Regions from separate parts of the Allobosea sp. genome, predicted to be linked through region 1. Evidence: predicted binding sites of a transcription regulator. Region 1 holds the regulator's gene; the other holds the start of a gene.
What was found. Region 1 encodes LexA, which represses DNA repair genes until DNA is damaged. Its sites were predicted from a motif close to TGTTCNNNNTGTGTTCNG; they were not measured.
Positions count from the first base shown of each region.

Region 2: M9917_RS15285 (PA0069 family radical SAM protein) is a predicted target of LexA. The motif match lies at 2,212-2,229, and genes of this name have one in related genera.

Region 1 is NZ_JAMLIX010000002.1:1,014,762-1,022,060, forward strand. It holds gene gltX (glutamate--tRNA ligase) at 1-455, opposite strand, end outside; gene M9917_RS19905 (ComEC/Rec2 family competence protein) at 608-2,869, shown strand; gene lexA (transcriptional repressor LexA) at 2,925-3,641, opposite strand; gene M9917_RS19915 (molybdopterin molybdotransferase MoeA) at 3,719-4,930, opposite strand; gene moaC (cyclic pyranopterin monophosphate synthase MoaC) at 4,930-5,412, opposite strand; gene trpC (indole-3-glycerol phosphate synthase TrpC) at 5,409-6,215, opposite strand; gene trpD (anthranilate phosphoribosyltransferase) at 6,224-7,237, opposite strand; gene M9917_RS19935 (anthranilate synthase component II) at 7,253-7,299, opposite strand, start outside.
Region 2 is NZ_JAMLIX010000002.1:70,969-78,267, reverse strand. It holds gene ypfJ (KPN_02809 family neutral zinc metallopeptidase) at 1-785, shown strand, start outside; gene M9917_RS15300 (hypothetical protein) at 873-1,247, shown strand; gene M9917_RS15295 (hypothetical protein) at 1,430-1,555, opposite strand; gene M9917_RS15290 (hypothetical protein) at 1,673-2,158, opposite strand; gene M9917_RS15285 (PA0069 family radical SAM protein) at 2,284-3,408, shown strand; gene M9917_RS15280 (chromosome segregation SMC family protein) at 3,418-6,873, opposite strand; gene M9917_RS15275 (DsbA family protein) at 6,913-7,299, opposite strand, start outside.

The sequences.
Region 1 (7,299 bases):
TCCCCGGTCTGTGGCGCCTTCAGGCGGATCACGGGCTTCGCGCCGGCCGGCGCCGTCGCCGGGTCGCGGTCGCGCCAGCGCCCGTCATAGCGCAGCGGCTTGCCCTCGGCGCGGGCCTTCTCGCGCATCTCCTCGAGTTCGGCCGGGGTCGCGTAGCAGAGATAGGCCTTGCCGGCGGCGAGCATCTCCTCGGCGACCTCGCGATGCCGGCCGGCGCGCTGGAACTGGTAGACTGTCTCACCGTCCCAATCGAGGCCGAGCCATTTCAGCCCGTCGAGGATCGCGGCGATCGCCGCATCGGTCGAGCGTTCCCGGTCGGTGTCCTCGATGCGCAGCAGCATCTTGCCGCCCTGCCGGCGGGCATAGAGCCAGTTGAACAGCGCCGTCCGGGCCCCGCCGATATGCAGGAAGCCGGTGGGCGAGGGCGCAAAGCGCGTGACGACGGCGTTGCTCATGCGAGAAAACTCCGGCCGGGCGGCGGGACCGCCCGGGGGCGAAACGGGAAGGGCGCAGATCGTGGCATGACAATCGGCGCGCGCCCTGTAACATGGCTTGGCCGGAAAGGTTAAGCGGTCAAATCGCAGGGCCGGCAGGGGAGGAGCGGGCGATGGAGCCGGCGCCGCCGGGGGATGGGCCGGGACGAGGCCGGCGCGGCGCGCAGGTCCGTGCCTGGCCGGCCCGCCTGGGCGCCACACGCCCGCTTGCGGTGCGCCTCGATCCCCTGTTCGGACGGCTCTGGCTGCATCTGCGGCAAGGCTTCGCGCTGGAGGCCGAGCGGCGCCGGCCTTTCCTCTGGCTGCCCGTCGCGATGGGCGCCGGCATCTTGCTCTATTTCGCGGCGGACCGGGAGCCCGCCCTGTGGGCGCCGCTCGCCGGCCTTATGCTCAGCGGTGCGCTCGCCTTCGCGCTGCGCCTGCGCCGTTACGCCGCGATGGCCTGTCTCGCCGCGGCGGCGGCTTTCACGGGCTTCGCCGCCGGGGTCTGGCGCACCGCCGATGTCGCCGCGCCGATGCTGGAGCGGGCGCGCATCGGCAAGCTCTCCGGCTTCGTCGAGAGCGTCGAAACCCGCGATGGCGGCGGGGCGCGGCTCGTGCTGCTGGTCACGGATATCGCCGGGGTGCCTGCGGGCGAGCGGCCGAAGCGGGTCCGTGTCAACATCCGGGCGGGTTCCGTGGCGCCGGGCGACCACATCCTCGCCACGGCGCGGCTTCTGCCCCCGCCGGGACCGGCCAGGGCCGGCGGCTATGATTTCGGCCGCGATGCCTTCTTCCGCGGGATCGGCGCCGTCGGCAGCGTCTCCGGCAAGATCGCGCTCGCGCCGCCGCCTCATCCCCCGCCGACGCGCCTGACCGTCGACGCGACGATCGACCGCGCCCGCAACGCCCTGACGCGGCGCATCGCCGAGGTCGCGGGCGGACAGGGCGGGGCGGTCGCCGCCGCGCTCGTCACCGGCAAGCGCGGCCTGATCACCGAGGCGACCAACAACGATCTGCGCGCCGCCGGCATCTACCACATCGTCTCGATCTCCGGGCTGCACATGGTGCTCGCCGCCGGGACGATCTTCGCGCTGGTGCGCGCGCTCCTCGCCCTGTCGCAGACCGCGGCGCTGCGCTGGCCGGTGAAGAAGCTCGCGGCGCTGGCGGCCATGCTCGGCGCGACCGGCTATTGCATCTTCTCCGGCGGCGACGTCGCGACCGAGCGCTCGCTGATCATGACGCTGGTGATGCTGGGCGCGATCCTGGTCGACCGTACGGCGCTCAGCATGCGCAACCTCGCGATCGCCGCCATGATCGTGCTGCTGCGCGAGCCCGACGCGCTGCTGGGACCGAGCTTCCAGATGTCCTTCGGCGCGGTCGCGGCGCTGATCGCCTTCGCCGAGCGCTGGGAGGGGCGCGAGCGCACGAATCCGCCGCCGGCGCTGCCCTGGCCGCTTGGGCCGATCGCGACGGCGGCGCTCGGCATCGTCGTCACCACCTTGCTGGCGACCGCCGCCACCGCACCCTTCGGCGCCTATCATTTCCAGACCTTCAACCCCTTCGGCCTGCTCGGCAACGCCATGGCGCTGCCCTTCGTCTCGCTTTTCGTGATGCCGGCGGCGGTGTTCGGCGTGCTCGCCTACCCGTTCGGGCTGGACTGGCCGGCCTGGGCGCTGATGGGGCTCGCCTCCGACGCGGTGCTCAGCGTGGCGCATTGGGTCGCGACCATCGACCATTCCACGGTGACGGTCGCGGCGTTCGGTCCGGCGGTGCTGGGCTGCTTCGCGCTGGCGCTTTTGTGGCTGACGCTCTGGACGACCGCCTGGCGCTGGCTTGCGGTGTTGCCACTGGTCTTCGGCGTCGCGATAGCCGGCAAGCCGGAGCGGCCCGAGATCCTGATCGAGCGCGACGGCGCGGGGCTGGCGGTGCGTGGGCCCGACGGGCGCCTCGCCATCGCCGGCAAGCCCAGCCGCTTCGTCCTCCAGCAATGGCTCGCCGCCGATGGCGACGCCCGCTCGCCCGACGATCCCTCGCTCAGGGCCGGCATCGCCTGCGACAGGCTGGCCTGCATCGCCCGGACGGCAGACCGGCGCACGGTCTCCTATGCGCGCGACCGGCTGGCGATCGTCGAGGATTGCCAGCGGGCCGACCTCGTCGTCACCGCCACCCCCTGGAGTGGGGCCTGCAAGGCGCAGCTGATCGAGCGGATGACGCTCTCGCGCGGCGGCGCGACCTCGCTCTACCGCGCATCCAAGGGCTGGAGCAGCCATGCCGCGGAACGCTCCGGCGCCGAAAGGCCCTGGAGCCGCGGCAAGCCGGCGCCTGCGGCCCCGCCGGCTGCAGCCCCTCGGCCATCGGCCGATGCCGCCGATGGCGATCCGGACCCCTTGTAGGCGTTGCCGATCAAGCCGGGGGCCGTCGCCCAGCCCCGATGGCGACCGATCGCCTTCAGTAACGCCGCATCAGGTTGACCAGCCGCCCCTGGATCTTGACCCGGTCGGGGGCGAGCGTGCGGGTTTCGTAGGCCGGGTTCGCCGCTTCGAGCGCGATCGCGGAGCCGCGCTTGCGCAGCCGCTTCAGCGTCGCCTCCTCGTCGTCGATCAGCGCCACGATGATGTCGCCGGTATCGGCCGTGTCCTGCCTGCGGATGATGACGGTATCGCCGTCGAGGATGCCGGCCTCGACCATCGAATCGCCGCGCACCTCCAGCGCGTAATGCTCGCCGGAGCCCAGCATGTCGGGCGGCAGCGAAACGGTGTGGCTGCGGCTCTGGATCGCCGAGATCGGCGTGCCGGCGGCGATGCGGCCCATGACGGGGATGGCGACGGCGCGCCGGCCGTCCTCCTCCGCCGCTGCCGCGGGGCGCGGCCTGGCGGAAGCCGGCTCAGCGCCTCGGCCGCCCTGGACCACGGCCGGGCTGAAGCGCTGCCGCGGCTGCGGTGCGCCGAGCCCTTCCGGCGTCTTGATGACCTCGAGCGCGCGCGCCCGGTTCGGCAGGCGGCGGATGAAGCCGCGCTCCTCCAGCGCCATGATCAGCCGGTGGATGCCGGATTTCGAGCGCAGGTCGAGCGCGTCCTTCATCTCGTCGAAGGAGGGCGGCACGCCGCTCTCGCGCAAGCGTTCCTGGATGAAGCGCAGGAGTTCGTGTTGCTTGCGTGTCAGCATGGTCCCCGCCGGCCCCTGGAAGAGATTCGAAACAAAGCACGAACACCATACGCGTTCTGCTTGTGTTCCGCAAGCAGCTACCGTAGCGGCAGGATGCGGCAGGGGTCGCCCTGCTTCGCCGGAGGGGCATAGGCCGGGCGGATCGTCAGCGCCTGCGCCCGCGCCAGCGTGCCGAGCATCGAGGAATCCTGCCGGCCGAAGGGCGTCGCGACCCAGCCTTCCGGCGTCAGCGAAAGCTCCGAGCGCAGGTAATCCTCGCGCGCGTCGTTGCCCGGCAGGTCGCGGCCGAGCAAAGCGGGGATGCTGCGGTCGCGGCCGGCGTCAGTGATGCCGAGCAGCGCCTCGATCAGCGGCAGCACGAAGAGATGGCCGCAGACGATCGAGGAGACCGGGTTGCCGGGCAGGCCGACCACCACCATCGGACCGAGGCGCCCGGTCATCATCGGCTTGCCCGGCCGCATCGCGATCTTCCAGAAGCCGAGCGCCATGCCCGCCCGCGTCAGCGCCTCGTGCACGAGGTCGTGCGCGCCGACCGAGGCGCCGCCGAGCGTGATCAGCACATCGGCCTCGGCTGCCCGCGCCTGCGCGATCTTCGCGGCGAGGTCGGCATGGTCGTCGCGGGCGATGCCGAGATCGAGCACGCTGCCGCCGGCCTTCTCGACCAGCGCGGCGAGCGCGAACGAGTTCGAGGCGACGATCTGGTCGCGCCCCACCGGCTCGCCCGGCGCCACCAGCTCGTCGCCGGTGGCGAGGATCGCGACGCTGGGCTTGCGCCGGACGGCCAGGGCCGGGTGCCCCATCGCGGCGGCGAGCCCGAGCGCCGCGCCGTCGAGCACGCGCCCGGCCGGCAGCAGGACGTCGCCCTTGTGGAAATCGAGCCCCGCAGCGCGCAGGAACTGGCCCTTCGCGGGCGGCACGCGCACGCGGATCGCCGGGCTGCCGACGCCGTCCGCATCTTCCTGGATCAGGATCGTGTCGGCGCCCTGCGGCATCGGCGCGCCGGTGAAGATGCGCACCGCCTCACCCGGCCCGACCGCACCCTCGAAAGCCCGGCCGGCGGCCGATTCGCCGATCACGGCGAGCGCAACGCCTTGCGCCATCTCGTCGCCGCGCACGGCATAGCCGTCCATGGCGGAATTGGCGAAGGGCGGATGGGTCCTCAGCGCCTCGACCTCGGTGGCGAGCACCCGCCAGGCGCATTGGGAGAGTGGCAGGGTCTCCGCTCCCATCGGCCCCGGGATGCTCTCGAGCAGCGCCTTGCGCGCGACGGGGACCGGGGTGAGCGCCATCAGGACTCTTTCGCCTCGTAATCGCCGGACTGGCCGCCGGATTTGCGCAGCAGGCGGATAGCCTCGATCCGCATCGCCCGGTCGACGGCCTTGACCATGTCGTAGACGGTGAGACAGGCGACGGAGACGGCGGTCAGCGCCTCCATCTCGACGCCGGTCTGGCCCTTCATCCTGACTTCGGCGCGCACGCGCACGCCCGGCAGCGCCTCGTCGATGGTGAGATCGACGGCAATCTTGCTCAGCAGCAGCGGGTGGCAGAGCGGGATCAGCTCATGCGTGCGCTTCGCCGCCATGATGCCGGCTAGCCGGGCGGTGCCGAGCACGTCGCCCTTCCTGGCGTTGCCGTCGCGCACGATCGCGATGGTTTCCGGCGCCATCACGACGTTGCCTTCGGCGATGGCGAGACGCACCGTCTCGGCCTTGCCGCCGACATCGACCATATGCGCCTCACCCTGGGCGTCGAGATGGCTGAGCCTGCTCACGCCGCGTCGGCCTTGCCGGCGAGCAGGTCCCGCGTCGCGGCGGTCACGTCGGCTTGCCGCATCAGGCTCTCGCCGACGAGAAAGCTGTTCACGCCCGCCCGGTTGAGCCGGGCGATGTCGGCATGGCTGAAGATGCCGCTTTCGCTAATGACGATCCGGCCGGCGGGCACGCGCGGCGCCAGCCGTTCCGTCACCGCGAGATCGACGTTGAAGCTGCGCAGGTCGCGGTTGTTGATGCCGATGAGCCTGCTTTCCAGCTTCAGCGCCCGGTCGAGCTCGGCGTCGTCATGCACCTCGACCAGCACGTCCATGCCGAGCCCGCGCGCGGTCTCGTTCAGCGCCTTGGCGGTGGCGTCGTCGACGCCGGCCATGATGATCAGGATGCAATCGGCGCCCCAGGCGCGGGCCTCATGGACCTGATAGGGCTCGTAGAGGAAATCCTTGCGCAGCGCCGGCAGGCCGGCGGCCTCGCGCGCCTGCGTCAGGAACTCCGGCCTGCCCTGAAAGGAGGGCGCGTCGGTCAGCACGGAAAGACAGGCCGCGCCGCCGGCCGCATAGGCACGCGCGAGCGTGGGCGGGTCGAAATCGGCCCGGATCAGGCCCCTGGACGGGCTCGCCTTCTTGATCTCGGCGATCAGGGCGGGCGTGCCTTGCGCGAGCTTGGCCCCGAGCGCATCGGCGAAGCCGCGCGGTTGGCCTGCGGCGCGCGCGCGCTTTTCGATCTCGGCCTGCGGGACGGCGGCCTTGGCGGCGGCGATCTCCTGTCGCTTATAGGCTTCGATTCTGGCGAGGATGTCGGTCATGCCGGCGCTCACGCGTTCGAGGCTTCGACGAGCGCGGCGAGGGTCGCCTTCGCCCGGCCTGAATCGATCGCGGCGCTCGCCAGGGCGAAGCCCTCTTTCAGGTCCTTCGCCTTGCCGGCGACGAGGAGGGCGGCGGCGGCATTGAAGGCGGCGATGTCGCGGAAGGCGGTCTTCTCCCCGGCGAGCACGGCGTTGAGCGCCGCCGCGTTCTCTTCGGGCGTGCCGCCGCGCAGGTCTTCGGGCTTCGCCGGCTGAAGGCCGACATCGGCGGGGCTGATCGAGAAGCGGGTGATCTCGCCGTTCTCCAGCGAGACGACGCGGGTCGGCCCGGTGGTGGTGATCTCGTCGAGCCCGTCGGAGCCGTGCACCGCCCAGACGCTGGTCGAGCCGAGGGAGGCGAGCACCTTGACCATCGGCTCCAGCCAGGTCTCGGAGAAGGCGCCGATGAGCTGGCGCTTCGCCCCGGCCGGGTTGGAGAGCGGCCCGAGCAGGTTGAAGATCGTGCGCGTGCCGAGCTCGGTGCGCACCGGCGCGACATGGCGCATCGAGGCATGATGCGTCGGCGCGAACATGAAGCCGACGCCGGCTTGCCGGATGCAGCGCTCGGTCGCGGCCGGATCGAGCCCGACCTTGACGCCAAGCGCCATCAGCACGTCGGCGGCGCCCGAGCGCGAGGAGGCGGCGCGGTTGCCGTGCTTGGCGACCGGCACGCCGCAGGCGGCGGTGATGATCGCGGCCAGCGTGGAGACATTGTAGGAGCCGGAGGAATCGCCGCCGGTGCCGACGATGTCCATCGCCTCGGGCGGGGCCTTCACGGGAAGCATCTTGCCGCGCATGGCCCCGACGGCGCCGGCGATCTCCTCGATCGTCTCGCCGCGCACGCGCAGCGCCATCAGGAAGGCGGCCGACTGCGCATTGGTGACCTCGCCGGAGAGGATCGTGTCGAAGGCGTCGCGCGCTTCCTCACGCGAGAGCGTCGCGCCGGTCGCGACCTTGGCGATGAAGGGTTTGAAATCGTCCATGGCAACTCTGCGGGATCAGGCTGAAAGGGGCTGGGCGGAGGCTTCGCGTTCGCGCGGCCATC
Region 2 (7,299 bases), 940 kb from region 1:
GAATCGGCACGATGGTGGTGCTCGGCCTGCTCGGCTGGGCGCTCGGCATCGATCCGCGCCTGCTGATCGGCGGCGCCGAGATGCTCGGCGGCATCGGTGGAGGCCGGCAGGCGCAGGAGGCGCAGCCTTCCTCCGGCCCGCCGCAGGACGAGATGGGCCGCTTCGTCTCGGCCGTGCTGGCGCAGAACGAGGACATCTGGTCCAAGATCCTGCCGCAGCAGGCCAATACCCGCTATCAGCCGCCGCGCCTCGTGCTGTTCAACGGCGTCGACCGCTCCGGCTGCGGCACGGCGCAGGCCGCCATGGGGCCGTTCTATTGCCCGGCCGACAAGAAGGTCTATCTCGACACCTCCTTCTTCCGGGAGATGCAGCGCAAGCTCGGCGGCGGCGGCGAGTTCGCCTATGCCTATGTCGTCGGCCACGAGGTCGGCCACCACATCCAGAACCTGCTCGGCATCCTGCCCAAGGCCAACCAGCTGCGCGAGCGCTCCTCCGAGCGCGACGCCAACGCGATCTCGGTGCGCATCGAATTGCAGGCCGACTGCTTCGCCGGCGTCTGGGCGCACAACATCCAGGCGATGGGCCGGCTCGACCAGGGCGACATCGAGCAGGCGATGCGGACCGCCTCGGCCATCGGTGACGACAAGCTGCAAAAGGCGGCGCAGGGCGTGGTCGTGCCGGATTCCTTCACGCACGGCTCCTCGACCCAGCGCATGAAGTGGTTCAACACCGGCTTCCAGTCCGGCTCGATGCAGAGTTGCGACACCTTCCGCAACCAGGTGTAGCGCAATCCTCCGGCCGAACCGTTCCGTTCATCCCGCGTTACTCTTCACCGGGCTAGATTGCGGAACATGAGCCAGAAGGAGAATTCCATGCGTCGTTTCCTGATCGCCGCGGCGATCGCCGCCAGCGCCGCCGCAGCGGCGACAACGGCTTCGGCCACGCCGGCCAGCGAAGCGCTCGCGCCGGCCATCGCGCATCAGCTCGACAGGCAGGCGGTCGAATTCACCGCCAGCGCGGCCAAGCGCGAGCGGATGATGATCATCCAGCAGAACCTGAACCGGCAGCGCCAGGGCGGGCCTGCCTACGGCGCCGGTCGCGGCCGTGGTCCCGGCTACGGCCCGGGCCCCAGGCCGGGTTATGGTCCCGGACCCGGCTACGGCCGTGGCTTCGACCAGGGTTACCGCCCCCGCCCCGGCGGCCCGCCGCCCTATGGCTATGGCCGCCCCCGCTACGACCGCTGGTGACGGCGGTCCGCACAATTTCCGGATTTTTTGACGCGGAGGGCTCATTGCAGCCCTCCGTTTCGTTTTGGCGGGCGCCCGATCCTGGATCGCCAGGCGTCCCACCGGACGCGACGTGACGATCTATCTTCTTGTTTCAGCTTCGGATTTTCCGAACCGTGGCTTCCACTTCCCGGTCCGACGCTCTAGCTCCAGAATCCGTCCTGATGCGCGCGCGGCGAGAACGTATCGTCGCCCTCCTGCTCTTCCTCGCGCTCGTCCTCCTCGCGCTCGGTCTCAAGCGCGCGACGGGAATCGTGCCGTTCAAGCATGGATCTCTCCTTTCGATGTCTGAGGAGCCGCTTTTGGCGTTCGTTAAGCTATGAACTTATGCTGCATTGCACAATACCCTGGCTAGAATGCACTCCGCCATGCATTTCGCGCATGGCCTAACCGGCCCGCTCCCGCAGGACCGGCAGCCGGACGGGGGCGCGGTCGAGGCGGCCGGCCGCCGCCATCGTCCTCGGCAGGACCAGCCCCGGCCGAAGCCCGCGGCCACCGAGGGCGAACAGGACCCGCTCGCGCAGGGATGCGGCGATCCCGCTGAGCGGAATCAGCCCCGGCCGCTGCGGCGCGAGCGAGAGATGGCGCTCCACGACCTGCACCCAATGGGCCTGCGGCGCGTCGCCGGCATCGAACAGCACCAGGCGCTCGCCGCGTGCATGGGCCGCGCCATCCTGCCAGGCCCGGCCCGGATCGGCGCGCAGATAATGCGCGCCGGTCGCGTCTGCGGTCCGCCGCGCCGCCAACGTTCCGGCGGTGTCGACGATCACCGCATGGCCGAGAAGCCCCTCCGCGACCGCCGGAATCAGGATGGAGAGCGTCGCGGCGAGCGCCTCGGGGGAACCATCGCCGCGGATCACAGCCGTGAGCATGAGCGAAATCCTATGCCGCATTGCAGCATGCCACAATCCCGCCACTTGCCTTTTGTTCTTGTTATGTTCACTCTAAAACGGACCAGAAGGCGCCGATTCCCGGCGCCGCCCCGGTTCGAAAAGCCATGCCACAGGCCAGACCCACCCCACGGCCCTTCCCGGCGACGGCCCGTGCCGGCGATCGCGTCGACGCGGAGAGGCGGCGCGGGCGCGGCGCCACGATCAATCCGGGCGGGCGCTACGAGGCCGAGGAACGCATCGCGGAGGATGACGGCTGGGGGTCGCTGGGCGAGCTGCCGCCGTTCCAGACCGAGATCGCCTATGAGAAGGCGCGCAGCATCATCACGCGCAACACCTCGCCCGACATCTCCTTCGACCGCTCGATCAATCCCTATCGCGGCTGCGAGCATGGCTGCGTCTACTGCTTCGCCCGGCCGACCCACGCCTATCTCGGCCTCTCGCCGGGGCTCGACTTCGAGAGCAGGCTGACGGTGAAGCCCGATGCCGCGGCGCTTTTGGAGAAGGAGCTGTCCGCGCCGTCCTACCAGCCGCGCACCATCGCCATCGGCACCAATACCGACGCCTATCAGCCGATCGAGCGGAAGCTCAAGGTCATGCGCGCGATCCTCGAGGTGCTCTCAGCCTTCAACCACCCGGTCGGCATCGTGACGAAATCGGCGCTGGTGCAGCGCGACATCGATATCCTGGCGCCGATGGCGGAGAAGGGGCTGGTCAAGGTCGCGCTCTCGGTGACGACGCTCGATCCGAAGACCGCGCGCGGCATGGAGCCGCGCGCCGCCTCGCCCGCGAAGCGGCTGGAGACGATCCGGCGGCTGGCCGAGGCCGGGATCCCGGTCTCGGTCCTGGTCGCGCCGATCATCCCGGCGATCAACGAGCACGAGATCGAACGCATCCTCGACGCGGCGAAGGCGGCGGGCGCCGAGGGCGCCGGCTACGTTCTGCTCAGGCTGCCGCTCGAGGTCCGCGACATCGTGCAGGAATGGCTCCTGACGCATCATCCCGACAAGCTCAGGCACGTGATGTCGCTGATCCGCTCGACGCGCGGCGGCAAGGACTACGATTCGCAATGGGGCCAGCGCATGGTCGGCTCCGGCCCCTATGCCTGGATGATCGGCCGGCGCTTCGAGATGGCGGCCGAGCGGATCGGCTTCAACGCGGCGCGGCGGCGGCTGCGGACCGATCTCTTCGTCAAGCCGCAGAAGGAGAAGGCGCAGCTCAGCCTGTTCTGAGCGCCGCCCTCAACCCGCCTCGCGGATGGCCTCCGCCGTGGCGAGGTCGACCGAGACCATGCGGCTGACCCCGCGCTCGATCATGGTCACGCCGAACAGCCGCTGCATCCGCGCCATGGTGATCGGGTTGTGGGTGATCAGGATGAAGCGGGTCTCAGTGCTCCGCGCCATCTCGGCGAGCAGGTCGCAATAGCGCTCGACATTGGCGTCGTCGAGCGGCGCGTCGACCTCGTCGAGCACGCAGATCGGCGAGGGGTTGGTCAGGAACACCGCGAAGATCAGCGCGATCGCGGTCAGCGCCTGCTCGCCGCCCGAGAGCAGCGTCATCACCTGCGGCTTCTTGCCGGGCGGGCGGGCGAAGATCTCGAGCCCGGCATCGAGCGGGTCTTCCGAATCCACCAGCCTGAGCTCGGCCTCGCCGCCGCCGAACAAGACGCCGAACAGCCGCTGGAAATGACCGTCGACGACGGTGAAGGCGGCGGCGAGGCGCTCGCGCCCCTCGCGGTTGAGCGCGCCGATCGCCTGCCTGAGGCGGCGGATCGCCTCCGTCAGGTCGTCATGCTCGCCGGACAGCCCCTCGCGCTTGGCCTTGACCGCGACAAGCTCGTCCTCGGCGCGCAGGTTGACGGCGCCGAGCCGCTCGCGCTCGCCCTTGAGATTGACGAGGCGCCGCTCGATCGCCTCCGGTTCCGGCAGGCCGTCGCCCGGCTTGACGCCGGCGATCGCCTGCAGCCCGTCGAGGCCGGTATCGAGGCCATCCTGGATCTGGCGGACGATGTCGGCGAGGCGCTGGCGGGCGGCTTCGAGCCGCGCCTCGGCCGAGGCGCGGCGCTCGCGGGCGCCCGAAAGCCCTTCGAGCGCAAGCCGCGCCTGCCGGTCGGCCTCCGCCAGCGCGGTCTCGCCGGCGGCGAGCCGGTCGGCCGCCGCGCGGCGCGCGCCTTCCGCCCCATCGATTTCGGCGACGAGGCGGCGCCGCTCGACGAGGAAGCTGTCGGGCGCATCGAGGAGGGTCTTGCGCTCGGCATCGGCGGCCTCGATCCGGCGGCGGGTCTCAGCGGCAGCCTGGAGGCTTGCCGCGGCGCGCTCCTCCCAGGCCCGGATCTCGGCGGCGACGGCCTCGCGACGGCGGGCGCGCAATTCCGCTTCCCGGGCCAGGGTCTGGACCCGCGCGCGGGCATCGGAGGCGGCGGTACGGGCTTGCCCCAACAGCAGCCGGGCCTCGAGCAGCCTGTTCTCCAGCGCGGCCGGGGCCGGCAGGAGTGAAAGCCCCGCCTCCTGCGCGGCGACCTGTTGCGTCGCTTCCGAGACCGCCTGGCCAAGGCGCTTGATCGCCTCGGCCAGCGTCGAGCGCTTCACCAGCGTCTCGGCCGCCGCGCGCTCGGCCAGCGTCAGCTGCCCGCGGGCCTGATCGACGGCGCGGCGCGCCAGCCGCGCCGCCTCGATCGCCGCTGTCTCGGCCTCGGCCGCCTGCCGCGCCGCGGTGCTCGCGGCGTCCAATGTCCGGCGCGCTGCCTCCGCTGCCTCGCGGGCCGCTTGTGCCGCGCCTTCGAGATCGGCGAGGCGGTTCTTCTCCGAGAGCCGCCGGGCGGAGGGCGAAGGGGCGTCGGCCGCGCTGGTGAAGCCGTCCCAGCGCCAGAGATCGCCCGCGCGCGAGACCAGCACCTGGCCCTGCCTCAGCGCCGGCCGCAAGGCCTCGCCCGCCTCGGGCGTGACGATGCCGATCTGCCTGAGCCGCCGCAGCAGCGCGGCGGGCGCCGCGACATGGGTGGCGAGCGGCTCGGCGCCCGCCGGCAGGGCGGGGTCGTCCGCGCCTTCGCCGGTATCGCTCCAATGCGCGGGGGCGCCCGTCTCGGTCGAGGCGTCGAGATCGTCACCCAGCGCCGCGCCGAGCGCGATTTCATAGCCCTTGGCGACGCTGACCGCATCGAGGATCGCCGGCCAGCGATCGCCCGCCGCCGGGGCGACGAGCTTGCGCAGCGTGCCGATCTCGGTGTCGAGGCGCTGCGCCCTGCGCTCGGCCTCGGCAAGAGGGCCACGCCGCGCGGCTTCGCGCTCGCGCGCGGAGGCGACCGCCGCGCGTGCCGCGCCCGCCTCGGCATCGGCTCGCTTCAGCGCCGTTTCGGCGACGGCGAGCGCCTCGCGCAGCGCGTCGAGCCGGGCCTTCGCATCGGAGGCGTCGAGGGTTTCGAGATCGTGGACCAGCCTGTCGCGCTCGGCCATGGTGCGGCCCTGGCGCTGGCCGGCCTCCCGCAGCGCGCCTTCCAGCGCCGCCCGCCGCGCGGCGAGATCGGAGAGCGCCGCCTGGGCGGCGGCCTGCCCGGCTTCGGCCACGGCGAGGGCCTCGTCCGCCGCGCGCTCGGCCCCGGCCGCAGCTTCGGCGTCCGATCCGGCACCCTCGCCCTCGCGGGCGAGCGCCGCGCCCTCCCCGGACAACCGGGCGAGGCTGCCGGCGGCGTCGCGCCCGATCGTCTCCTGCCGCGCGAGATCGGCCTGCAATTCGGCAAGGCGCCGCCCCAGTTCCTCCGCCCGCTGGCGGGCGCGGCGATCCTCGGCCTCGAGCTCGTCGAGGCCGCGCTTCAGCCTGACCAGCGCGGCAGCGGCGGCGGCCTCGGCCTCGCGCAGCACCGGCATCGCATGGGCGGCGATGGCCTGCCGTTTCGCGGCCTCGGCCTGCAAGCCGGTCTGATCGGCGACGGCGCCGACCGCCTCCTTCAGCACATGCTCGGCCTGCGTCTGCTGGGCGCGAGCGTCGCCGATGGCGATCAGGCCAAGCATCGCCTCGGCGCGGCGGATATCGGCGGCGAGGCTGCGATAGCGCCCGGCCTGCCGGGCCTGCCGCTGCAAGGCCTCGATCTGCCCGTCGATCTCGCCGAGCACGTCCTCCAGCCGGGTCAGGTTGTCCTCCGCCCCGCGCAGGCGCAGCTCCGCCTCGTGGCGGCGGCTGTGCAGGCCGGCGATGCCGGCGGCGTCCTCCAGGATGCGGCGGCGCGATTGCGGCCGCGCCGCGATGATCTCGCTGATCTGCCCCTGCCGGACCAGGGCGGCGGAGCGGGCGCCGGTGGCGGCATCGGCGAAGAGGAGCTGGACGTCCCGCGCCCGCACCTCCTTGCCGTTGATGCGGTAGGTCGAGCCCTCGTCACGCTCGATCCGGCGCGTGACCTCGAGCACATCGGCCTCGTTGAAGGCGGCGGGCGCCTTGCGGTCGCTGTTGTCGAGGGTGAGCGAGACCTCGGCCATGTTGCGGGCCGGGCGCTCGTTCGAGCCGCCGAAGATGACGTCGTCCATCCCGGCGCCGCGCATGTTCTTGAACGAGCTTTCGCCCATCACCCAGCGCAGCGCCTCGACGAGGTTCGACTTGCCGCAGCCGTTCGGCCCGACGATGCCGGTCAGCCCCGGCTCGATCGGGAACTCCGTCGGCTCGACGAAGGTCTTGAAGCCGGCGAGCTTGAGGCGCGTCAGATGCACGGCCGCTCCTTCGCGACGGCCGCGCCCGGACGCAACCCCTCACTTGCCGAGGAGCGGCTCCAGGATCTTGTCGAACTCTTCGATCGAGAGCGCACCGGAATATTTCTGCCCGTTGACGAAAAATGTCGGCGTCGAATCCACGCCGACCTTGGCCCCGCCATCCTTCACCACCGTGACGGCGTCGTAGATGTCCTGCCGCTTCAGGCAGGCCTCGAAGGAATCCTGCGTGAAACCGGCCTGCTTCACCAGCGCCGACAGCGCATCGACCGGCTTCTCGACGAAGGCCCAGTTCTTCTGCTGCGCGAACAAGAGATCGGTCATCGGATAGAACTTGTCGTTGCCGTTGCAGCGGGCGAGCATGAAACCGGCCGTCGCCAGCGGATCGAGCGGGAATTCGCGCAGGGCGAAGCGCACCTTGCCGGTATC